DNA from 2 places in the Pseudomonas lutea genome. Region 2 is predicted to be linked to the other one. Evidence: predicted binding sites of a transcription regulator. Region 2 holds the regulator's gene; the other holds the start of a gene.
The links. Region 2 encodes sigma-54, which starts transcription at its own class of promoters, with help from an activator protein. Its sites were predicted from a motif close to ANTGGCATNNANNTTGCTNT; they were not measured.
Positions count from the first base shown of each region.

Region 1 (11,668 bases), 250 kb from region 2:
CCTGCAACTGCTTTCCGGTGTTGCCACCCGCGCCCGCTATTACGCCGACAAGGTCGCTGACACACAAGTCAAACTGCTCGACACCCGGAAAACCCTGCCCGGCCTGAGGATTGCGCAGAAGTACGCCGTTGCTTGCGGCGGTTGCCATAACCACCGCATCGGGTTGTACGACGCTTTCCTGATCAAGGAAAACCACATCGCGGCGTGCGGCGGAATCGCCAACGCAATCGACGCCGCGCACAAAATCGCGCCGGGCAAACCGGTTGAGGTGGAAGTCGAAAATCTAGACGAACTCAAACAGGCGCTCGAAGGCGGTGCCGACATCATCATGCTCGACGAATTGAGTCTGGATGACATGCGTGAAGCCGTGCGCCTGACCGCCGGCCGCGCCAAGCTCGAAGCCAGCGGCGGCGTGACCGACGCAACCCTGCTCGCCATCGCCGAAACCGGCGTCGATTACATATCCATCGGCACACTGACCAAAGACGTCAAAGCGGTGGACCTGTCGATGCGCCTGAGCGCCTGAGATCGGCCCAACGTCTTAAAGGTTGAACTGCGACGACTGCCCGGGCTCTGCTTGTTATCACCACAAGGAGAACGGGCATGAACTGTTATCTGTGCCAGACAGAAGCCGAACAGCGCGAATCAACCCAGAGCGGTCAGGTTGTTGTGTGCCGAGACTGCGGCGAGTACCTGATTTCTGACGTTGTGCTCAGGCAGCTTGAGTCGCGGCCGCTGAATTTCTCGAAAATGCGCGATGACCTGCATCGTCAGCGGCAGTACAACGCCACTTCGATGGCGCAGGTTAACAGCGAGACGGCGATCTGGGCTTAAGGAGTTTGGGCTTGGGTTGATTTGGTTTGAGACGTGTTAGGAGATGACGATGGCTGACGAAAAGAAATCGGAAGAGAAAGAACAACCTGAGAAGGATGTGCCGGCGCATTCGACCGAGGAAGAGAAGGAGCGGCTGAAGGATTTCAACAAGGACGGGATTCCGCCTGGGGTTTGGTGACTGGCCGATTGCCGCATTGCTGGATACGAAAAAAGCCCGGTCTTGAGGACCGGGCTTTTTGTGTTTCTGGTGCCGAAAATAGGAATCGAACCTACGACCTTCGCGTTACGAGTGCGCTGCTCTACCGACTGAGCTATTTCGGCGGTGGTCCTTGACCCTTGGCCTTAGAAAGTCAGCATAGAACGTGTCTTCACGTTAAACGGACCCTGACCGAAGCTAAATTCACTTACAGCTCGTTGGCCGATACTGGGCGTCAACGGTGCCCCCGCAAGTCCAGACGAGGGTACCCGTTGCGGAAGCAGCCGGGGCCAGAGTGATTGTTTTCTTCTGTATTGCCGTGTTGGCGTTGGTTTCATTAGCCGTTGCGGTGACAACCCCATCGGTGCCAACTGCTACGGACGCGGTGTACTTTCCAGTAGCGCCGGTGTAGTTCGCGGCGGTGTTGCTCGCGGGCAATGCGCCGCTGCTTTGATAAACTTCGGTAACTGGAACTTTAGCCCCATCCGCCAATGACATAAGCTCGGTCACTTGGGCGCGAATTGTGTAGTTTTGGTAAGCCGGGAGCGCAACCGCAGCCAAAATCCCGACAATCGCAACAACGATCATCAACTCAATCAGGGTAAAACCTTTCTGTGCGTTCATTGCTACTACTCCAAGCGTCAATTAGGTGTTGCTCGGATATCTCAAAGCACAGTGCGTGCCAGCTTTTAAAGCGCTGCGTTTAACCCAAAGCTGTGTCCTGTGCATGGCGACCAAGCTATAGCTACGCACAAAGTGACATTTTTGGTCACCTACATTCCGACCATTTGGCAGCACACTCCGACTAGGCTATAAACGCAGTAATGTTTGTATTTGGTGGCTGTAATGACTGATGTCGTCCTAACTGGTTTGGCGAAACAACTCGTTGTCGCTGAGTTGCTCACTGAGAAAGCTGCCCAAACGGCCCACGAACAAGCGCGTCGTGACAAGGTTTCCCTGGTACATCACCTGGTCGAAAACAAGGTGCTTAAAAGCATCACATTGGCCGAAATCGCGTCAGACCAATTTGGTATACCTTTCCTCGATCTCAGCGCGCTAGAGAAGGAAAACCAGCCCAAAGGATTGATAAGCGAGAAGTTAATACGTCAGCATTGCGCGCTGCCGCTCTGGCGTCGGGGCAATAAGCTGTTCGTAGGGATATCTGACCCGACCAACCATCAGGCTATAACCGACATTCAGTTCAGCACTGGGCTGACGACCGAAGCAATTTTGGTTGAGGACGACAAGCTCACCATCGCCATAGACAAGTTTTTCGACAGCCATTCAGGCATGGGCGATTTAGCCGACGTCGATCTTGGACTTGAAATCGAAGCAGTCGATGAGGCCAAGGAAAAAGCCATCGGCGGTCATGATTCCGATGACGCGCCTGTGGTTCGCTTTGTGAATAAAATGCTCATGGACGCCATCCGTCTCGGGTCATCCGATCTACATTTCGAGCCCTACGAGAAAATCTTCCGAGTGCGACTCCGTACTGATGGCATTCTTCACGAGGTAGCGAAACCGCCTATTCACTTGGCTGGGCGGATCGCAGCACGCCTAAAGGTTATGGCGAGCCTCGATATTTCGGAGCGTCGTAAACCTCAGGACGGCCGCATCAAACTAAGGATTTCGAAAAACCGCGCCATCGACTTCCGGGTCAATACGCTACCCACTTTGTGGGGCGAAAAAATCGTAATGCGAATTCTAGACCCAACGAGCGCGCAGATGGGTATCGACGCTCTCGGGTATGAGCCGGAGCAGAAAGCGCTATACCTAGAAGCTCTTCGCCAACCTCAAGGCATGATCCTTGTGACCGGCCCTACCGGCTCGGGCAAAACGGTATCGCTTTATACCGGACTGAATATTCTCAACACCGTGGACATCAATATTTCGACTGCCGAAGACCCAGTAGAGATCAATCTCGAAGGTATCAACCAGGTCAACGTCAATCCGCGTCAGGGAATGGACTTCTCTCAGGCGTTGCGGGCGTTTTTGCGTCAGGACCCTGACGTAATCATGGTCGGTGAGATTCGAGACCTGGAGACTGCCGAAATTGCGATTAAGGCATCCCAAACCGGCCACATGGTGTTGTCCACGCTGCACACTAACAGCGCCGCAGAGACCCTGACGCGGCTGCACCATATGGGCGTAGCGGCTTTCAACATCGCAACAGCGATAAACCTGATCATTGCCCAACGTCTCGCGCGGAAGCTGTGCGCTCACTGCAAGAAAGCCGTGGAGATTCCGCGGGAGACATTGATTGCAGAAGGTTTCCCCGAGTCACAAATCGGCTCGTTCCAGCTTTACTCCCCAATGGGGTGCGAGCACTGCAACAGCGGCTACAAGGGCCGAGTAGGTATCTACGAGGTGGTGAAGAGCACACCAGCGCTGGAGCGCATCATTATGGAGGAAGGTAATTCAATCCAGATTTCCGAGCAGATGCGCAAAGACGGCTTTAACGATCTGCGCACATCGGGCCTGATGAAGGCTATGCAGGGCGTGACCAGCCTCGAAGAAATAAACAGGGTGACCAAGGATTAAGCATGGCGACCAAAGCAGTCAAAGTCAGCGTCTATGCTTGGGAAGGGGTAGATAAAAAAGGGACGAAGCTCACTGGCGAAATCAACGGGCATAACCCTGCCCTAGTGAAAGCTCAGCTACGTAAGCAGGGAATCAACCCGACTAAAGTTCGTAAGAAGTCGGTGTCCATCTTCGGCAAGGGCAAGAAAATCAAGCCACTGGACATCGCATTCTTCAGCCGTCAGATGGCGACAATGATGAAGGCAGGTGTACCTCTGCTGCAGTCTTTCGACATCATCAGCGAAGGCCACGAAAACCCCAATATGCGAAAGCTTGTGGACGACATTAAGCAGGAGGTCGCTGCCGGGCATAGCTTCGCGACGGCCCTACGCCAGAAACCACTGTATTTCGACGATCTTTTCTGCAATTTGGTGGACGCGGGCGAGCAGGCTGGGGCCCTCGAAGCCTTGCTGGACCGTGTCGCAACATACAAGGAAAAAACCGAATCGCTGAAGGCGAAAATCAAAAAAGCGATGACCTATCCAATCGCTGTGGTCGTCGTAGCATTCGTTGTAACAGGCATTCTTCTCCTCAAAGTCGTACCCCAGTTTCAAAGTATTTTCGAAGGCTTCGGTGCGAAGCTTCCCGCATTTACGGTGATGGTGATTGGGCTCTCCCAAATCGTTCAGGATTACTGGTGGATATTGCTCGCAGGGATCGCTTTGGGCATTTTTCTATTTCGCCGAGCGTATAGAAATTCGGAGAAATTCAGAAATGGACTGGACCGAGCGCTTTTAAAGGTTCCTGTGGTCGGCCCGTTGCTCTACAAATCTGCAGTGGCCCGCTACGCGCGAACCTTATCCACAACCTTCGCCGCTGGCGTTCCTCTGGTTGAGGCGCTGGATTCAGTTGCGGGCGCGACTGGCAACGTCGTCTTCAAGAACGCGGTCAACAAGGTCAAGCAGGACGTTTCCACAGGCATGCAGCTTAATTTCTCGATGCGCAGCACCGGGGTATTCCCAATGCTCGCGGTTCAGATGACCGCCATCGGTGAAGAGTCAGGCGCACTCGATTCAATGCTGGATAAAGTTGCGACGTATTACGAAGATGAAGTCGACAACATGGTTGATAGTCTTACCGCTTTGATGGAACCAATGATCATGGCTGTGCTTGGCGTGATCGTCGGCGGGCTCGTCATCGCTATGTACCTCCCCATCTTCCAGCTCGGAAACGCCGTCTAATCATGCCCCTCCTCGACTTCCTGGCCAGCTCTCCGCTGGCCTTTGTTCTATGCACGCTCATCTTGGGCCTGCTCGTCGGCAGTTTCCTAAACGTCGTTGTCTACCGTCTCCCAAAAATGATGATCCGCGACTGGAAAATCCAGTCGCGCGAAATGCTCGAACTCCCCCCAGAGCCGCAACCAGAAACCTTCAACCTGATCCTCCCTCACTCGCGCTGTCCGCACTGCTCTCACAAAATCCGAGCATGGGAAAACATTCCGGTCGTGAGTTATCTGTTCCTCGGCGGTAAGTGTTCCCAGTGCAAAGCCCCCATCAGCAAGCGCTACCCGCTCGTTGAGTTATCGTGCGGCTTACTCTCGGCCTTCATCGCTTGGCATTTCGGTTTCGGCTGGGAGGCGGGGGCGATGCTGGTGCTGACGTGGGGTTTGTTGGCGATGAGCCTGATCGACGCCGATCATCAGCTGTTGCCGGACGCTATTGTCTTGCCTCTCCTGTGGCTGGGGTTGATCGTCAATTCGTTTGGGCTGTTCGCTTCGCTGACCGATGCGCTGTGGGGCGCGGTCGCGGGTTATTTGGTGTTGTGGTGCGTGTTCTGGCTGTTCAAGCTGGTCACCGGCAAGGAAGGCATGGGCTACGGTGACTTCAAGTTGCTGGCTATGTTGGGCGCCTGGGGCGGGTGGCAAATTTTGCCGCTGACGATCCTTTTGTCGTCGATTGTCGGGGCGGTTTTAGGGCTGATTCTGCTGCGTTTGCGCAATGTTGAGACCAGCACGCCGATCCCCTTCGGTCCTTATCTGGCACTTGCGGGGTGGATCGCGTTGCTCTGGGGTGATCAAATAACCACTTCGTATTTGCAGATCGCCGGCTTCAGATGACCTCTCCTGTTTCAAAATCCTGGATCCTCGGCCTCACTGGCGGTATTGGCAGCGGCAAGAGTGCGGCTGCCCAGTGCTTCGCTGATCTGGGCGTGCATTTAGTCGACGCTGACGACGCTGCTCGCTGGGTGGTTGAACCTGGGCGCCCCGCGCTTGCACAGATCGCAGAGCATTTTGGCGCAGGCGTGCTGCAAGCGGATGGGACTCTGAATCGCTCGGCCTTGCGTGAGCTGATTTTCAAGGATCCGCAGCAGCGGGTCTGGCTTGAGGGTTTGCTTCATCCGTTGATCCGCGAGGAAATCCGTCAGTACCTGGCGCGCGCGGAATCGGCTTACGCGATTCTGGTGTCGCCGTTGTTGCTGGAGACTTCTCAGCACCAGATGGTGCAGCGGGTGTTGGTGATTGATGTGCCGGAATCGGTGCAGATCGAGCGCACGGTGATGCGCGACAAGACCAACGAAGAGCAGGTCCGTGCGATTCTCAAGGCACAGGCCAGTCGCGAGGAACGCTTGAGTCGGGCCGATGACGTGATCGTCAATGACCGTGACCCGGCCTGGCTCAAAAGCGAGGTCGAGCGCTTGCATCACTTTTATTTAACTTTGCGTGGAGGCCAATGATGAGCCAACCAATGACCGTCAATTGCCCAACCTGCGGAGCGCCTGTGGAATGGACGCCGGAGAGTAAGTTTCGGCCGTTCTGTTCGGACCGTTGCAAGTTGATTGACCTGGGGGCGTGGGCATCTGAAGAGCATGCCATTCCGGTGGCGCCGGATGCGGAGGATGAATTGTTTTCGGGTGATTTGGATCCTCGGCAGCATTGATCTGCCTCGCGCGTCGGTCTGACGCCGAGCTGTGGGAGCGCGCTTGCCCGCGATGGCGGTGGGTCAGGTTAGACGATGCTGGATGTGCCATTTTTCGCGGGCAAGCTCGCTCCTACAATTAAGCGCTGATCAATCTCGCATTACCGTCTGACGCCGACCTGTAGGAGCGCGCCTGCCCGCGATGGCGGTGGGTCAGGTTAGACGATGCTGGATGTGCCATTTTTCGCGGGCAAGCGCGCTCCTACAATTAAGCGCTGATCAATCTCGCATTACCGTCTGACGCCGACCTGTAGGAGCGCGCTTGCCCGCGATGGCGGTGGGTCAGGTTATGCGATGCTTCTGGTCCCGGGTACAACGCACAGACGCCAAAAAAGCTTCGCGACAATCATCGCGAAGCTTTTTTGTAAGGCGTGGGTTTAGCCGAGTTTACGCTGCGGTGCGCCGTGGACCATGGTGTAGGCGTAGTCGACGCCCATGCCGTACGCGCCGCTGTGTTCCAGCACCAACTCCATCACGGCTTCGTAGGTTTCCTTGTGTGCCCAGTCGCGCTGGAATTCGAGCAGTACTTGCTGCCAGGTGACCGGCACGGCGCCTGCCTGAATCATCCGCTGCACCGACATGTCGTGGGCCTCTTTGGTTGTGCCGCCGGAAGCGTCGGTGACGATGTACACCTCGTAGCCTTCAGCCAGTGCGTCCAGTGTCGGGAAGTTCAGGCAGACCTCGGTCCACAGCGCGGCGATGATCAGCTTCTTGCGGCCAGTTGCCTTGACCGCTTCAACCAGTTTCTTGTCTTCCCACGAGTTCATCGAGGTCCGCTCGATCGGCTGCTGATCCGGGAACACCGCCAGCAGTTCAGGCCAGATGAAACCGCTGAAGCTTTGGGTTTCGACCGAGGTGTAGATGGTCGGTACGTTGAAGATCTTGGCGGCTTTGGCCAGGCCAACGGTGTTGTTCTTCAACGTCTGGCGGTCGATCGACTGAACGCCGAAAGCCATTTGCGGCTGGTGGTCGATCAGGATCAGAGCGGCGTTGGTTGGGTTCAGCAGTTCGCGAATGGACATGGGTAAATTCCTTCAGTGAGAGTCGTTCGTTAGGGGTCGCCGCTGCGCGGGTTGCGCTTGTTGGCTGGCTTGGGAGTGAATTTACGGACTAGTCGCTTAGGGAACAATCCCATAGAATCGGGACTCATTGTTTCAAAATCAGGAACGGTCATGGATCGTATCGAATGCATGCGCGCGTTTGTCGCCACGGTAGGAGCAAATGGCTTCGCTGCGGCGGCCCGGGCGCTGGACGTGCCGCGCTCGAAAGTCAGCAAACAGATTCAGGCGCTGGAAGAGGCCATCGGTGTGCAGCTGTTGCAGCGCACGACGCGCAGCCTGCATCTGACCGAGGCGGGCGCCGAGTACTACGACGCCTGTCGCGATGTCATCGCTTCGCTGGATGAAGCCGAACAACGCGCGCGGACCGGGATGGGGGAGATACGCGGCGTATTGCGGGTCAACGCACCCATGTCGTTTGGCTTGAGCCGGCTGGGGCCGCTGATTCCAAGCTTCAACGAGCTGCATCCGAACGTTGAGCTGCAAGTGGTGCTGAGCGATCAGCAGGTGGATCCGGTCAAGGGCGGGTTCGACGTCACGATCCGTATCGCCAGCCTTCCAGACTCATCGATGGTTGCGCGCTCGCTGGCACCAGCGCCGAGGATCATGGTGGCCTCCCCCGCTTACCTCGAACGCGAGGGCACGCCGCAAACGCCAAAGGATCTGGCAAACCACAAGTGTCTGAGTTACGGCTATCTGCAAAGCGGCGTCAGCCTGCAGCTGTGTAACGGCAAGGAAACCCAGCGTGTGACAGTCAGCGGGCCGTTGCATGCCAACAACGGCGATATCCTGGCGCAGGCCGCCGTGGCGGGAATGGGCATTGCGCTGTTGCCCAATTTCATCATTGAGCGGGCGGTCGCCGATGGCCGTCTGGTGCCGGTGCTGTGTGACTGGCAAGCGCCGGTGATTTCGGTCAACGCGGTGTACCCGTCGTCCCGACGCGTGCCGATGAAAACCCGGGCGTTTATCGATTTTCTGGTGCAGGAATTATCGGTTGAGTCCGGAGCGTTTTGAGAGCCTCCCTCGGCATTAATATTCACTTCGATCCGTAGGAGCCGGCTTGCCGGCGAAGGCAATCTGTCAGATACATCAAAGGGGATTGACATACCGCTTTCGCCAGCAAGCCGGCTCCTACAGACCATGGCCCGCCAGGACGTCTGTAAAGGATGCACGCTCCTACAATTGCGGCGGTGTCAGCCCCTTCAGACCACACTCCCCACCGGCACCTTCCCTGCGAGCCCATCCGCCAGGCTGGCCAGCACCATCTCGCCCATCCGTGTTCGGGTTTCGACGGTGGCGCTGGCGCGATGGGGTTGCAGGACGACGGTTTCCAGCTCAAACAAGACGTCCGGCACATGCGGCTCCTCGGCGAACACATCAAGCCCGGCGCCCGCGATTGAGCCTGCTTGCAGTGCAGCGACCAAGTCGGGCTCGTTTACGAGACTGCCGCGCGCCACGTTGATCAAAAACCCTTGCGCGTCCAGCGCTTCCAATACCTTGGCGTTGATGATGCCTTTGGCTTTGTCGGCGGCTGCCGCGACAATCAATGCGTCACTCTGCGCGGCCAACTCCACGAGATCGCTCACGAAGCTGTAAGGCACGTCGCTCATGGGCTTGAGATCGGTGTAGCTGATGGGACAGCCAAATGCCGCGGCGCGCGAGGCAACCGCCCGCCCTACCCGGCCCATGCCGACGATGCCGATGCGCATCCCGCTGAACCGCCGAGCCAATGGGAGCGGCACCAGCGGCGTCGCGGTCTTGGCCCATGCACCCGAGCGCACGTAGCGGTCGCCGGTACACAGTCCGCGACAGGCCGAAATCAACAGGCCGATGGCGAGGTCGGCGACGTCCTCGGTCAGCGCGCCAATAGTCGCCGTGACCCGAATGCCACGGTCCCGGGCGTAGGCCAGATCGATCGCGTCAGTGCCGACACCGTTGACCGCGATCACTTCCACCTTCGGTAGCTGCTCCATCACTTCGCGCGTAATACCGGTGTGGCCGCCGGTCACGACACCGCGAATATTCGCGCCGTGCTCGCGCAGGTAGGCGGCTTTGTCGGTCTGCTGAAAATACGGGCGAACGGTGTACAGCTCATTCAGGCGCGCGTTGATTTCAGGAATCAGAATCGGGCTCAGCTGGAGGATTTCAGGTTTCATCAGTTTCTCGCTTTTCTCGATGTCGAAAGAATCAACCACGGCCCACGAAAGGCATATTGGTTGCCATGACAGTCATGTTCAGCACGTTGGCGGAGAGCGGCAGCGCGGCGATGTAGCGCACGGCGTCGGCAATGTGTTTGACGTCGATCATCGGCTCGACCGCCGTCGAGCCATTGGCCTGACGCACACCTTGGGTCATGCGCACCGACAGCTCGGTCAGCGCATTGCCGATGTCGATCTGGCTGCAGGCGATATTGAATTCGCGACCGTCGAGCGCCAGGCTCTTGGTCAGCCCAAGCACTGCGTGCTTGCTGGCGGTGTAAGGTGCAGTGAAGGGTCGTGGCACGTGCGCAGAAATGGAGCCGTTATTGATGATCCGGCCGCCCTGAGGGGATTGCTTGCGCATCAGCCCAAATGCGCCGCGGCTGCACAGGAAAACGCCGGTTACGTTGGTGTCGATCACGCTCAGCCATTTCTCGACAGGCAGCTCGTCCATCGGCACGGCAGGTGCGTTGACGCCAGCGTTGTTAAAGACCAGGTCGAGCCGGCCATAGACCTCTTCGATGGTAGCGAACAAATGGTCGACGCTGGCCGGGTCGCGCACGTCGCACGACACCGCCAAGGCTTCACCGCCCTGCTCGCGGGCCTGCGCCACCAGCTCTTCGAGGGGCTGCAGACGACGCCCGGTGACCACTACCTTGTAGCCGTCTTCGAGCAGGCCGAATGCAACCGAACGGCCAATGCCGCTGCCAGCGCCGGTCACCAGGGCAATTTTTGAAACGGATTGATCAGTCATTATTGTTCTCCTTGTTGCTCATCAAAATGCTGCGGTTCTCGATGAACCGCTTAGCGGCGTTCACCGACCCTCACCTCAAATTCGCCGATACCCTCGATGCCGCCATTGATCACGTCGCCCGCTTCGAGCGATGCAACGCCGGGCGGCGTGCCGGTCATGATCAGGTCGCCAGCGCGCAGCGTGACGGAATGGGAAAGCTGGCTGATGACCTCGCTCACCGACCAGATCTGGCTTTCCAGATCGGAGCGCTGCCGTTCCACGCCATTGACGCTGAGCCAGATCGCGCCTTGCCGCGCATGGCCATCACGCCCTGACGGACGAATGGGGGTGATCGGCGCCGAGCCGTCGAACGCCTTCGCCGGCTCCCATGGGTTGCCCACCGCCTTGGCCGCGAGCTGCAAATCACGGCGCGTCAGGTCAAGCCCTGCGGCGTAACCCCACACATGGTCCAGCGCGTGTTCAGGATCGATCTGGTAACCGTCTTTGCCTATTGCCACGACCAGTTCGATTTCATGGCAGAACTGTTCGGTCTGGGTCGGAAATGCCACCTCGCCCACGGCGTCGACAACCGACGTCGCCGGCTTCATGAAGAACGCAGGAACCTCGCGTTCCCCGTTGGCCCCATCGCCCCATTGATAATTACGGCCCAGGCAAAACACCCGGCCCACGGGGAATCGCGCATCGCTGCCATTGACCGGCAAGCTGTGGGTTCGGGGAGGCTCGAATACAAAGTTGTTCATGGCGTTCCTTATCACTGAAAGCCGCCCTGTCCGGGCCGCTTCACATCCAGAGGCTTCAATTCAGACTAAGGGATCGAACGCCGGGAAAGTTGGACAAAACCGTGTTCGCGCTGGACTAAAAACCGCAGATCGCCGGCATTAAAAAAGGCGTATTCACATACGCCTTTGCCCACAGGGGCATAAGTTCACACACACATTCTTGAGGCGTTATTTGGCAGTCAGTTCGATGCGGTAAATACGGCCGAGCAATAACGAATAAGACAGCGTACCCACCAGCGCGACCCCGCCAATAAACCAGAACGCCCACGCAAAGTTGCCGGTGACGTGAAGGATCTGTCCGATGACGATCGGGGTAACGATGCCGCCAATGTTGGCCGCCAGGCTGGTAATCCC
Region 1 covers NZ_JRMB01000002.1:1,019,998-1,031,665, forward strand. Annotated here, with positions in the region: gene nadC (carboxylating nicotinate-nucleotide diphosphorylase) at 1-526, shown strand, start outside; gene LT42_RS16815 (hypothetical protein) at 604-834, shown strand; gene LT42_RS26290 (hypothetical protein) at 884-1,012, shown strand; tRNA gene LT42_RS16820 (tRNA-Thr) at 1,080-1,155, opposite strand; gene LT42_RS16825 (pilin) at 1,235-1,654, opposite strand; gene pilB (type IV-A pilus assembly ATPase PilB) at 1,877-3,571, shown strand; gene LT42_RS16835 (type II secretion system F family protein) at 3,574-4,791, shown strand; gene LT42_RS16840 (prepilin peptidase) at 4,794-5,666, shown strand; gene coaE (dephospho-CoA kinase) at 5,663-6,283, shown strand; gene yacG (DNA gyrase inhibitor YacG) at 6,283-6,486, shown strand; gene LT42_RS16850 (hydrolase) at 6,903-7,547, opposite strand; gene LT42_RS16855 (LysR family transcriptional regulator) at 7,698-8,597, shown strand; gene LT42_RS16860 (2-hydroxyacid dehydrogenase) at 8,786-9,739, opposite strand; gene LT42_RS16865 (SDR family oxidoreductase) at 9,771-10,535, opposite strand; gene LT42_RS16870 (fumarylacetoacetate hydrolase family protein) at 10,586-11,275, opposite strand; gene LT42_RS16875 (MFS transporter) at 11,483-11,668, opposite strand, start outside.
Region 1: the regulator sigma-54 is predicted to act here: its motif matches at 1,698-1,717, upstream of LT42_RS16825 (pilin).

Region 2 (11,668 bases):
TGTTCGCAGCAAGGGTCTGGGCAACGCTGCGCAGTGCGACATCGCCACCGTGATGCCCATGCCGGTCGTTGAAAGCCTTGAAGTGGTCCACATCAATCATCAGCAATGCCAGCGGCCTGCCCGAGCGTATGCCTCGCGCCCATTCCTGCTTCAGGACCTGATCCAGCCTGCGCCGATTCGCCAGCCCGGTGAGGCCATCGGTCGAGGCCAGGCCGGCCAGTTCACGCTCCGCCTTATGACGAAGGCGCAACTGCCGGCCGAGTAACCATGACAGCCACACAATCCCGAGGCAGAGCAGGCCGGTCGCGCCTGTCACCAACAGTGCATTGCGTTTCCATACGGCGTAGACATCGTCCCGTGACTGGGCCACCACGACAATCAACGGCAAGTCGCCCACACGGGAGAAGGTATAAAGGCGTTGCGCGCCATCCAGCTCGGAAACTGCCGCAAAACTGCCATTAACCTCTTTCAGGATCCGTTTGAAGTTCGGCCGCATGCTGAAATTCTGGCCGATGAATGTTCGGGTGTTGTCATCCGGTTGACGCGCAAGCAATACCCCCTCTGCACTGAGCAGGTTAACCGTGCTGGTCGGCCCGATGTCGAGGGTGCGGAACAACTGATCGAAATAGGAAAGCCGCATCGATGCGCTGGCGACCCCGACGAACCTGCCATCATCAGACGGGAGACGGCGGCTGAAACTGATGCAGAGGTCCTTGAAACCCCAGCGCGAAAGAAAAGGCCCGTCCACCCGCAACGCCAGCGAGCCACTGTTCTTGAGGTCGGAAAAACCCGGACGATCCGAAAAATCGTCTTGCCGCGGTATGAGCGATGTGGAATCGGCGATGATCCGGCCGGTATCGTCAAGCAGCACCAGGTCCCCTTTATAGGGGGCAGCCGTGGCGCGATCGAACAGGACCAATTGCCGTAGCTCCGGGGAAATGGTCATGAGGTCGGGCCGGCGCCATGCAGCGATCAAGCCCTGAAGAGAGGTGTCGTACAGCTCGGCATTGCGCTGCACGTCGGCGTCGATCAGTTGCACGACATTGTTTGCCGAGCGCACGGCGGCCTCGCTGGCAGTGCCGAGTTCGCGAAAGAGCAGCCATCCCACGATGGCCAGAATAGCCGCCACGGCCACCACGCTGCCCAGCATCAGTATCTTCTCGGACCCTGATCTGACCCCTCGCGCGTCGGGAGGCATGGCTGTCAGTGGCATCGATCATCTCAGGCAGGAAGGAGGGCTTTGCTCAGGGGAGAGGTTTATTCGCCTTCGTCGAACTTGTTGTTGATCAGATCCGTCAGGCCTTTGAGTGCAGCATCTGCCTCCTCGCCTTCAGTTGCCAGGTGGATCTCGGTGCCCTTGCCAGCGGCGAGCATCATGACGGCCATGATGCTTTTGCCGTCGACCATGGACTCTGGCGTGCGGCCGACCCTGATCTGGCATGGGTACTTGCCGGCAACGCCCACGAATTTGGCTGCGGCACGGGCGTGCAAACCCAGCTTGTTGATGATGGTGATTTGTAGAGCGGGCATCGCGATGGAGGTCCTTTCAGCTTAGGTCGCGGTGGCGAACCTGAACATTCTTGAGCGATTGCTGCAGAACCTGACCCAGGCGTTCGGTCAGGTAGACGGAGCGGTGGTGCCCGCCCGTGCAGCCAATGGCGATTGTGACGTAGGCGCGGTTACTGGCGGCGAAGCGCGGCAACCACTTGTTGAGGTATGAAAAGATGTCCTGAAACATCTCTTCGACATCCGGCTGGGCCGCCAGGTATTCAGCCACTGGCTTGTCGAGGCCCGATTGCTCGCGCAGTTCGGGCTTCCAGTACGGATTGGGCAGGCAGCGCACATCGAAGACCAGATCAGCGTCGACGGGCATACCACGCTTGAAGCCGAAAGATTCGATGAGGAACGCCGTGCCCGGCTCAGGCTTGTTCAGCAGCCGCAGTTTAAGGATGTCGCGCAGCTGATAAAGATTGAGGTGGGTGGTGTCGACCGTCAGGTCAGCCAAATCAATGATGGGGCCGAGCAAGGTCTTCTCGTCGCGGATGGCTTCTGCCAATGAACGCGTGGCCGTGCTGAGCGGATGACGACGACGTGTCTCGGAAAAGCGTTTGAGCAGGGTGGCTTCATCCGCGTCCAGAAAGAGCACGTCGCACTGGATGTGCCGCGCGCGGACTTCTTCGAGCATGCGCGGGAATCGGGTCAGGTGACTCGGCAAATTGCGTGCGTCGATTGAAACCGCCAACAGCGGTTCCGCCAGCTCGGTGTTGATCAACGCGCGCTCTGCAAGCTCCGGAAGCAGGCCCGCAGGGAGGTTGTCGACGCAATAGAAGCCGCTGTCTTCGAGGACATCGAGAGCCGTGCTCTTACCGGAGCCGGAGCGACCGCTGACGATGATCATGCGCATGGTCAGTGACCGTTCTGGGCGTCGAGGACGACGTTATACAAATCTTCGCTGGTTTTGGCGCCGCGCAGGCTTTTACGGACGTCTTCGCGATCAAGCATGCTGGCGATCTGACGCAGCAGCTCGAGGTGAGCGTCGGTCGCCGCTTCAGGCACAAGAAGCACAAACAACAGATCGACCGGCGCGCCGTCGATGGCGTCGAAGTCGATGGGTTTCTCGAGATGCAGAACTGCGCTCACGGGTGTGGTGCAGCCCTTCAAGCGGCAGTGAGGAATGGCAATGCCGTTGCCAAAGCCGGTCGAACCCAGCTTCTCACGGGCAATAAGGCTTTCAAACACCACCTCTTCGTCGAGATCGGGCACTTCTCTGCCGATCATCTTGGCAATGTTTTGGAGTACGGCTTTCTTGCTGCCGCCTGGCACGTTCACGAGCGAACGGCCAGGGGTCAGGATATTTTCAAGTCGGATCATGGGTGGGGAGTATCAGCGAGCAGTCGCGCCTTGCAGCAGACTTTGCTGTTTTTCCTTATGTTTTTTGAGTTGGCGGTCAAGCTTGTCGGCAAGCAGGTCAATGGCGGCGTACATGTCGTCGTGTTCAGCGTTGGCAACCACTTCTGCGCCAGGCACATGCAAGGTGGCTTCAATTTTCTGCTTGAGCTTCTCGACCTCCATGGTGACCTGTACGTTGGTTATCTTGTCAAAGTGGCGTTCCAATCGGGCGAGCTTCTCACCGATGTAGGTACGCAGAGGTTCGGTCACTTCCAGCTGGTGTCCACTGATGTTGACTTGCATACAGCTTCTCCTTCGTTGCCAGTGCATTAAGAGGCAGGCGTAGTGCCTGCCGCTGGAACGCTTTGACGCATGACCTTACATCAGTCGCTTGCGTTCGCTGGACGGCGCAATCCCCAGGGATTCGCGGTACTTGGCGACTGTGCGACGGGCCACTTGGATGCCTTGTGCTTCCAGTAAACCAGCGATCTTGCTGTCACTCAACGGCTTTTTCTGATTTTCCGCGGCGACCAGTTTTTTGATGATCGCGCGAATGGCCGTTGACGAGCACTCGCCGCCTTCCGAGGTGCTGACGTGGCTGGAAAAGAAATACTTGAGCTCGTAAATTCCGCGCGGGGTGTGCATGAACTTCTGCGTCGTCACGCGCGAGATCGTGGATTCATGCATGCCCACCGCTTCAGCGATGTCGTGCAGGACCAGCGGCTTCATCGCCTCGTCGCCGTACTCCAGAAAGCCACGCTGATGTTCAACGATTTGAGTGGCCACTTTCATCAGCGTTTCGTTGCGGCTTTGCAGGCTCTTGATGAACCAGCGCGCTTCCTGCAACTGGTTGCGCATGAAGGTGTTGTCGGCACTGGTATCGGCACGACGCACAAAGCCGGCGTACTGCGGGTTGACCCGCAAGCGTGGAACGGACTCCTGGTTCAATTCCACCAGCCAGCGCTCGTTGTCCTTGCGCACGATGACGTCAGGGACGACATATTCAGGTTCGCTGGATTCGATCTGCGAGCCGGGGCGGGGGTTGAGGCTCTGGACCAGTTCGATGACCTGACGCAGGTCATCTTCCTTGAGCTTCATGCGGCGCATCAGCTGTGAGTAATCGCGGCTGCCCAGTAGATCGATGTAATCACCGACCAGCTTCTGCGCTTCTGCCAGCCACGGGGTCTTGGCCGGTAACTGTCGCAGCTGCAACAGGAGGCATTCGCTCAGGTTGCGAGCGCCAATGCCGGCAGGCTCGAACTGCTGAATACGATGCAAAACCGCTTCGATCTCGTCCAGCTCGATGTCGAGTTCAGGGTCGAAAGCGTCGAGCAGCTCTTCCAGTGTCTCGTCCAGATAGCCCTGGTTGTTGATGCAGTCGATCAGGGTCACGGCGATCAGGCGATCGGTGTCCGACATCGGCGCCAGGTTCAGCTGCCACAGCAAGTGGCTTTGCAGGCTCTCGCCAACCGAGGTGCGGGTGGTGAAGTCCCACTCATCGTCATCGTTGCTGGGCAGGCTGCTGGCGCTGGTCTGATAAACGTCTTCCCACGCAGTGTCGACGGGCAGCTCGTTGGGGATGCGCTCGCTCCAGTCGCCTTCTTCAAGATTGTCCACAGTCGGCGCCGACTCCTGATAGGTCGGCTCCTGAACATCGGCGTTGGGCTTTTGCTCTATGTTATCGGCCAAAGGGTCGGCGTTATCGAAATCGTCGCCTTCCTCTTGCCGTTCCAGCATCGGGTTCGACTCCAGCGCCTCTTGAATCTCCTGTTGGAGATCCAGCGTCGACAACTGAAGTAAACGGATTGCCTGTTGCAGCTGCGGGGTCATCGTCAGCTGCTGGCCCATTCTCAAGACTAGCGAAGGTTTCATGGCAGGGCTAAACACCTTATTCGCCGGCGCACTGCGCGCCATTTACTACCAGGGCGCCAAGGGCGCCAACTTAAGCAAATTATATGCCTGAAGCAGGAGGGTTTGCCTAGAGCGTGATGACAATTAAAAGCGAGGCGGCGACGGAGCGTATGCGGCTCGTCGCCCGATGCCCCGTCATCACTCGGTCAGAGCCGGAACTCGTGACCCAGATACACTTCCTTGACCAACTGGTTGGCCAGGATGGATTCAGCGTTGCCCTCGGCAATCAATTGCCCATCGTTGACGATGTAGGCGGTTTCGCAGATATCCAGCGTTTCACGCACGTTGTGGTCAGTGATCAGAACACCGATCCCTTTAGCCTTGAGGTGGTGAATGATCTGCTTGATGTCGCCAACGGAGATCGGGTCAACGCCGGCAAAGGGCTCATCGAGCAGAATGAATTTTGGCGAAGTGGCCAGTGCGCGGGCGATTTCGACGCGGCGACGTTCGCCGCCTGAAAGGCTCATGCCCAGGTTGTCGCGGATATGGGTGATGTGGAATTCCTGCAGCAGGCTTTCGAGCTCCTTGCGGCGGGCGGCGCGATCGAGTTCCTTGCGGGTCTCCAGGATCGCCATGATGTTGTCCGACACCGAGAGCTTGCGGAAGATCGACGCTTCCTGGGGCAGGTAGCCGATGCCAGCGCGTGCGCGGCCATGCATCGGCTGGTGGCTGACGTCCTGGTCGTCGATCAGGACGCGACCCTGATCGGCCTGGACCAATCCCACGATCATGTAGAAGCAGGTGGTCTTGCCGGCGCCGTTCGGGCCGAGCAGGCCGACGATCTGGCCGCTCTCGATAGACAGGCTGACGTCACGTACGACCTGACGGCTTTTATAGGCCTTGGCCAGGTGTTGGGCTTTCAGCGTCGCCATTACTGGGCCTTCTGCTGGTCGGTTTTCTTTTTCGGCTGGATGACCATGTCGATGCGCGGACGCGGCGCAGTCACCTTGGTGCCATTGGCACGGCCAGCGTTGACGACCTGCTTGACGGTGTCGTAGACGATTTTCTCGCCTTCGGAGGTGTTGCCGTCATTGACCACTTTGGCTTTGTCGATCAGGACGATGCGGTTCTGGGCCGCGAAGTACTGAATGGTGACGCCCCATGCCTGAACGATGGGCTTGTCCACGCTGGGCTTCTGCTCGTAATAAGCCAGGTTGCCCACTGACGTGAAGACGTCCACGTCACCTTGTGGCGTACGGGTGATGGTCACCGTGTTACCGGTGATTTTCATCGTGCCCTGAGTAATGATGACATTGCCCTTGTAGGTGGCGATGCCCTGCTTGTCGTCCAGTTGCGCGTCATCCGACTGAATATGGATGGGTTGATCGCGATCCGTCGGCAGAGACCAGGCGCTCGCGCTTCCCAGTGCTGCGCCCAGGCCGAGCAAAAAAGGAAGGGTTTTAACGAGCCTCATACTGTCCTCTTACGTTGGATAGCAGGTTCATCCTGCTTTCTTTCAGATACGCTTTCATACCCGTGCCGGTCGTTACACCGCCAAGACCGTCGATTCTAACGGGTTGGGCAGTTTCCGCATATTGCTTCTGAGGGAATACAGTCATGCGGCTGCTGGTGATGATGGTGGTGCGGTTCTTCTCGTCGGTGCGGTTGATGCGCACCGAGTCGATCAGTTCGACATGATCACCGCCCGGCGACACTTCAGCGCGAACGCTCTGCACATGCCACGGGAAGGTTGAGCCCCGATACATCTGCAGCACCGGCGTAGTCATCAGCGTGACGTCGGTGGCTTTCAGGTGCTCGACCTTGTCCGCGGTCATGTCGTATTGCATGGTCCCGTCGGGCAGGTACTGGATGCTGTGGGCGTTGGTGGCGTAATAGTCGACAGCGCTTTCATCCACGGCAGCCTTGGGTTGATCAAGGAAGCTCTCGGGGCTGATGTTCCAGTAGCCGACCGCGGCCAGCAGCAGCGCCAGCACACCGAACAGCAGAAACGTACGAAACTTTTTGCTCAGCATAAATGCACTTCTATAGGTAGGCGGCGTGAGCCGCTTCGAGGTTGCCCTGAGCGTTCAGGATCAGCTCGCAGAATTCGCGGGCAGCGCCTTCGCCGCCACGTGCCCGGGTGGTGCCATGTGCATGCTCGCGCACAAACCCGGCGGCGTTGGCGACAGCCATGCCCAGGCCTACGCGGCGTATCACAGGCAGGTCAGGCAGATCGTCACCCAGGTACGCGACCTGTTCGTAGCTTAGATTCAGTTGCTGTAAAAGCTCGTCCAGAACCACGAGCTTGTCTTCGCGGCCCTGATACAGATGAGCGATACCAAGATTTTTTGCACGCCGCTCTACCACGGGGGTCTTGCGGCCACTGATGATTGCAGTCGCCACACCCGAATTGATGAGCATCTTGATGCCTTGCCCATCGAGGGTGTTGAAGGTCTTGAACTCGCTGCCGTCTTCGAGGAAATACAGCCGTCCATCCGTCAGCACGCCATCGACGTCGAAGATGGCCAGTTTGATGTTCTTGCCGCGTTGCATCAGGTCGTTCATATCGGCGCTCATTTACATGACTCCTGCACGAAGCAGGTCTTGAAGGTTGAACGCGCCAACCGGGCGATCGTTCTCGTCGACCACAATGAGTGCGCCGATCTTGTTGTCTTCCATGATTTTCAGCGCCTCGGCTGCAAGCATTTCCGGGCGCACGGTCTTGCCGTGTACGGTCATGACCTCATCGATGGTCGCCAGGCGTATGTCGATGGGGCGGTCGAGCGTGCGCCGCAGATCGCCGTCCGTGAAGATGCCGGCGAGACGGCCGTCGCTTTCGAGGATGGCCGTCATGCCCAGGCCCTTGCGCGTCATTTCCATCAGCGAGTCACGCAGCGGCGTGCCTCGCGCCACCTGAGGCAGGTTCGCGCCAGTGTGCATGACGTGCTCGACCTTCAACAGCAGCCGGCGGCCAAGCGCCCCGCCGGGGTGGGAAAACGCGAAATCTTCAGCGGTAAAGCCTCGGGCGTCGAGCAGCGCGACGGCCAGGGCATCCCCCATGACGAGCGCCGCCGTAGTGGAGGAGGTCGGCGCCAGATTGAGCGGGCAGGCTTCTTTTTCTACCCGTGCATTGAGATTGACATCGGCGGCCTTGGCCAGCGTCGACTCCGGGTTACCGGTGAGGCTGATCATCTTGATGCCCAGGCGTTTGATCAGTGGCAGCAGCGTGACGATTTCGGCCGTCGTGCCCGAATTGGACAACGCCAGGATGATGTCGGCGCTGGTGATCATGCCCATGTCACCGTGACTGGCCTCAGCCGGGTGCACGAAAAAAGAAGGCGTGCCCGTGCTGGCGAGGGTCGCGGCGATCTTCTTGCCAATGTGCCCTGATTTGCCCATGCCGACCACGACCACGCGGCCCTGACTGCCCAAAATCAGGTCGCAGGCGCGGACGAAATCGGCATTGATGTGCGCGAGCAAACCTTCCACGGCCTCTATTTCAAGGCGGATGGTGCTCTGTGCCGATTCAATCAGGTCGCGGGCATTGGACATATCGGAAGGGGTCGCTTGGTGAAAAGCCGGGGATTATAGCGGCAATGTTCAAAAGCCTCACGCTTCATCGCTGCTGTTTGTTTAATGAAGCGGCTGGTCCTTCAGCAGGCGCTTTAATAAGGCTGGCGACAGGTAGGAAATTTCAACGCAGTCTCTAATCCACTTCTTTGTTTGCGACTTGACACGTTGGAGCTTGGGCGGCGTATGAGAGCGGTGGTATAGTCCGCCGCTTGTTCGGCCCCTCCGAAAGTGTGTCGTTCGTCAAGAACGCGGCATCTGAGAGACAGGTTGCATCGCAAGGAGTTTAGATGAGTGCCGATAACGCCTACGCGGTCGAGCTGAAGGGCGTTTCCTTCAAGCGCGGTACGCGCAGCATCTTCAATAATGTGGACATCCGCATTCCCCGGGGCAAAGTCACCGGCATCATGGGGCCATCGGGCAGTGGTAAAACCACGCTGCTGCGACTGATGGGAGCACAACTGCGCCCGAGCGCAGGCGAAGTGTGGGTCAACGGCCAGAATTTGCCGAAGCTTTCGCGCAGCGATCTGTTCGATGCCCGCAAGCAGATGGGCGTGCTTTTCCAGAGCGGCGCGCTGTTCACCGATCTCGACGTTTTTGAAAACGTAGCGTTTCCGCTGCGGGTTCACACCAAGCTGCCTGAAGACATGATCCGCGACATCGTCCTGCTGAAGCTGCAGGCAGTCGGGCTGCGCGGTGCCGTGGAATTGATGCCTGACGAGCTGTCGGGTGGCATGAAGCGCCGGGTCGCACTGGCCCGGGCCATCGCGCTGGATCCGCAGATCCTCATGTACGACGAGCCCTTCGTCGGTCAGGACCCTATCGCAATGGGCGTGCTGGTTCGGCTGATCCGGCTGCTCAACGATGCGTTGGGTATCACCAGTATCGTGGTGTCTCATGACCTCGCCGAAACCGCCAGCATCGCCGACTATCTGTATGTCGTCGGCGACGGCCAGGTGCTGGGGCAGGGCACGCCGCAGGAACTCATGCAATCGGATAACCCTCGTATACGTCAGTTCATGACGGGCGATCCTGACGGGCCGGTACCTTTCCATTATCCGGCACCGGATTATCGCGAAGATCTTTTGGGGAAGCGCTGATGCGCAGAAAGTCATTGATGGATCGCGTACGCCTGATGGGGCGCTCCGCGATCGACATAGTTGCAGTACTGGGGCGTTCGGGCATTTTTCTGGTTCACGCATTGCTGGGGCGTGGTGGAATCGGCGGCGGTTTTCAGCTGCTGGTTCGTCAGTTGCACTCAGTGGGTGTCATGTCGCTCGCCATCATCGTCGTGTCGGGTGTGTTCATCGGCATGGTGCTGGCCCTGCAAGGGTTCAGCATTCTTGCCAAGTATGGATCCGAGCAGGCTGTGGGGCAGATGGTCGCCCTGACGCTGCTGCGTGAGCTGGGCCCGGTAGTGACCGCGCTGCTGTTCGCTGGTCGTGCAGGCTCTGCACTGACCGCCGAAATCGGCAACATGAAATCCACCGAGCAGCTGTCCAGTCTGGAAATGATTGGCGTCGACCCCCTCAAATATATTGCTGCGCCGCGTCTTTGGGCGGGCTTCATTTCGTTGCCGGTGCTGGCGCTGATTTTCAGCGTGGTCGGCATATGGGGTGGTTCGTGGGTGGCGGTGGACTGGCTGGGCGTCTATGAAGGCTCTTTCTGGGCCAACATGCAGAACAGCGTTTCGTTTTCCGATGATGTAATCAACGGTGTCATCAAGAGCGTGGTATTCGCTTTTGTCGTCACCTGGATTGCCGTGTTCCAAGGCTATGACTGCGAGCCCACGTCCGAAGGGATCAGTCGCGCCACGACCAAGACCGTCGTGTACGCCTCGTTGGCCGTATTGGGCCTGGACTTTATTTTGACCGCCTTGATGTTTGGAGACTTCTGATGCAAAACCGCACCCTCGAAACCGGTGTAGGCCTGTTTCTGCTGGCCGGGATTCTGGCTTTGCTCCTGCTCGCCCTGCGCGTCAGCGGTCTGAGCGCCAGCGCGACCAACGACAGCTATAAACTTTACGCAAATTTCGACAATATCGCGGGTTTGACTGTCAGAGCGAAAGTGACCATGGCCGGTGTGACCATCGGCAAGGTCACTGCAATCGATCTGGATCACGATACCTTCATGGGCCGTGTGACGATGGAGGTGGACAAGCAGGTCAACAATCTGCCTTCGGACTCCACCGCCTCTATCCTGACCTCAGGCCTGCTGGGTGAGAAATACGTCGGCATCAGTGTTGGCGGCGATGATCAGCTGTTGAAAGACGGCGGCACCATCCATGACACCCAGTCCTCGTTGGTACTTGAAGACCTGATCGGTAAATTCCTGCTCAATTCAGTGGGCAAAGACGCCAAATGAGGAGTTTTTTCATGATCTCGATTCTGCGCCGTGGCCTTCTGGTGCTACTGGCCGCGCTGCCTTTGTTCGCTAACGCAGCAGCGTCCGATTCCGCACACGATCTGGTTGACCGTACCACCAAGCAATTGCTGGCGGATCTCTCGGCCAACAAGGAAACCTACAAGTCCAATCCTCAGGCCTTCTACGATGCGCTCAACGGTATCGTCGGCCCGGTTATCGACGCTGATGGCATCTCCAAAAGCATCATGACCGTGAAGTACTCGCGCAACGCCACCCCGGCGCAGATGCAACGCTTCCAGGAAAACTTCAAGCGCAGCCTGATCCAGTTCTACGGCAACGCGCTGCTTGAGTACAACAACCAGGGCATCACTGTTTCCCCGGCCAAGCAGGAAGCGGCTGATCGCACTTCCGTCGACATGTCGGTCAAGGGCAACAATGGCGCGGTCTACCCGGTTTCCTACACGCTCGTCAAAATCGGCGGTGAGTGGAAGGTGCGCAACGTGATCATCAACGGCATCAACATCGGCAAGCTGTTCCGCGATCAGTTCGCAGATGCCATGCAGCGCAACGGTAACAACCTGGACAAAACCATCGACGGTTGGGCCGGCGAAGTCGCCAAGGCCAAGGAGACCTCCGAAGCGTCCAGCGACAAGGTCGTCAAATGAGTCAAGCGTCCGTAACTGCCGCTGGCGGCGGGGAGCTGATGCTCACCGGCGTGATCGACTACCGGACCGGCCCCGCCTTGCGTGAGCAGGGCGCGGCGCTGATCAAGGCAAGCATCGCCGCAGGGTTGATGCTGGATTGTTCCGGTGTCCAAAAGTCGAGCAGTGTAGGTCTGGCTTTGATTCTTGCCTTCATGCGGGATGCGCAGGCGTTGAATAAGTCACTTACCGTTCAGGCTTTGCCCGAGGACATGCAGGAAATCGCCCAGGTATCGGGCCTGACCGAGTTGTTGCAGCACCATTAATTGCTTTCATCATTCAAGCCCCTCGTC
Region 2 covers NZ_JRMB01000002.1:770,539-782,206, reverse strand. Annotated here, with positions in the region: gene LT42_RS15690 (sensor domain-containing diguanylate cyclase) at 1-1,213, opposite strand, end outside; gene LT42_RS15685 (HPr family phosphocarrier protein) at 1,258-1,530, opposite strand; gene rapZ (RNase adapter RapZ) at 1,547-2,404, opposite strand; gene ptsN (PTS IIA-like nitrogen regulatory protein PtsN) at 2,407-2,871, opposite strand; gene hpf (ribosome hibernation-promoting factor, HPF/YfiA family) at 2,884-3,192, opposite strand; gene LT42_RS15665 (RNA polymerase factor sigma-54) at 3,268-4,761, opposite strand; gene lptB (LPS export ABC transporter ATP-binding protein) at 4,947-5,672, opposite strand; gene lptA (lipopolysaccharide transport periplasmic protein LptA) at 5,672-6,214, opposite strand; gene lptC (LPS export ABC transporter periplasmic protein LptC) at 6,201-6,773, opposite strand; gene kdsC (3-deoxy-manno-octulosonate-8-phosphatase KdsC) at 6,784-7,317, opposite strand; gene LT42_RS15640 (KpsF/GutQ family sugar-phosphate isomerase) at 7,318-8,292, opposite strand; gene LT42_RS15635 (ATP-binding cassette domain-containing protein) at 8,601-9,410, shown strand; gene mlaE (lipid asymmetry maintenance ABC transporter permease subunit MlaE) at 9,410-10,207, shown strand; gene mlaD (outer membrane lipid asymmetry maintenance protein MlaD) at 10,207-10,674, shown strand; gene LT42_RS15620 (MlaC/ttg2D family ABC transporter substrate-binding protein) at 10,686-11,339, shown strand; gene LT42_RS15615 (STAS domain-containing protein) at 11,336-11,641, shown strand.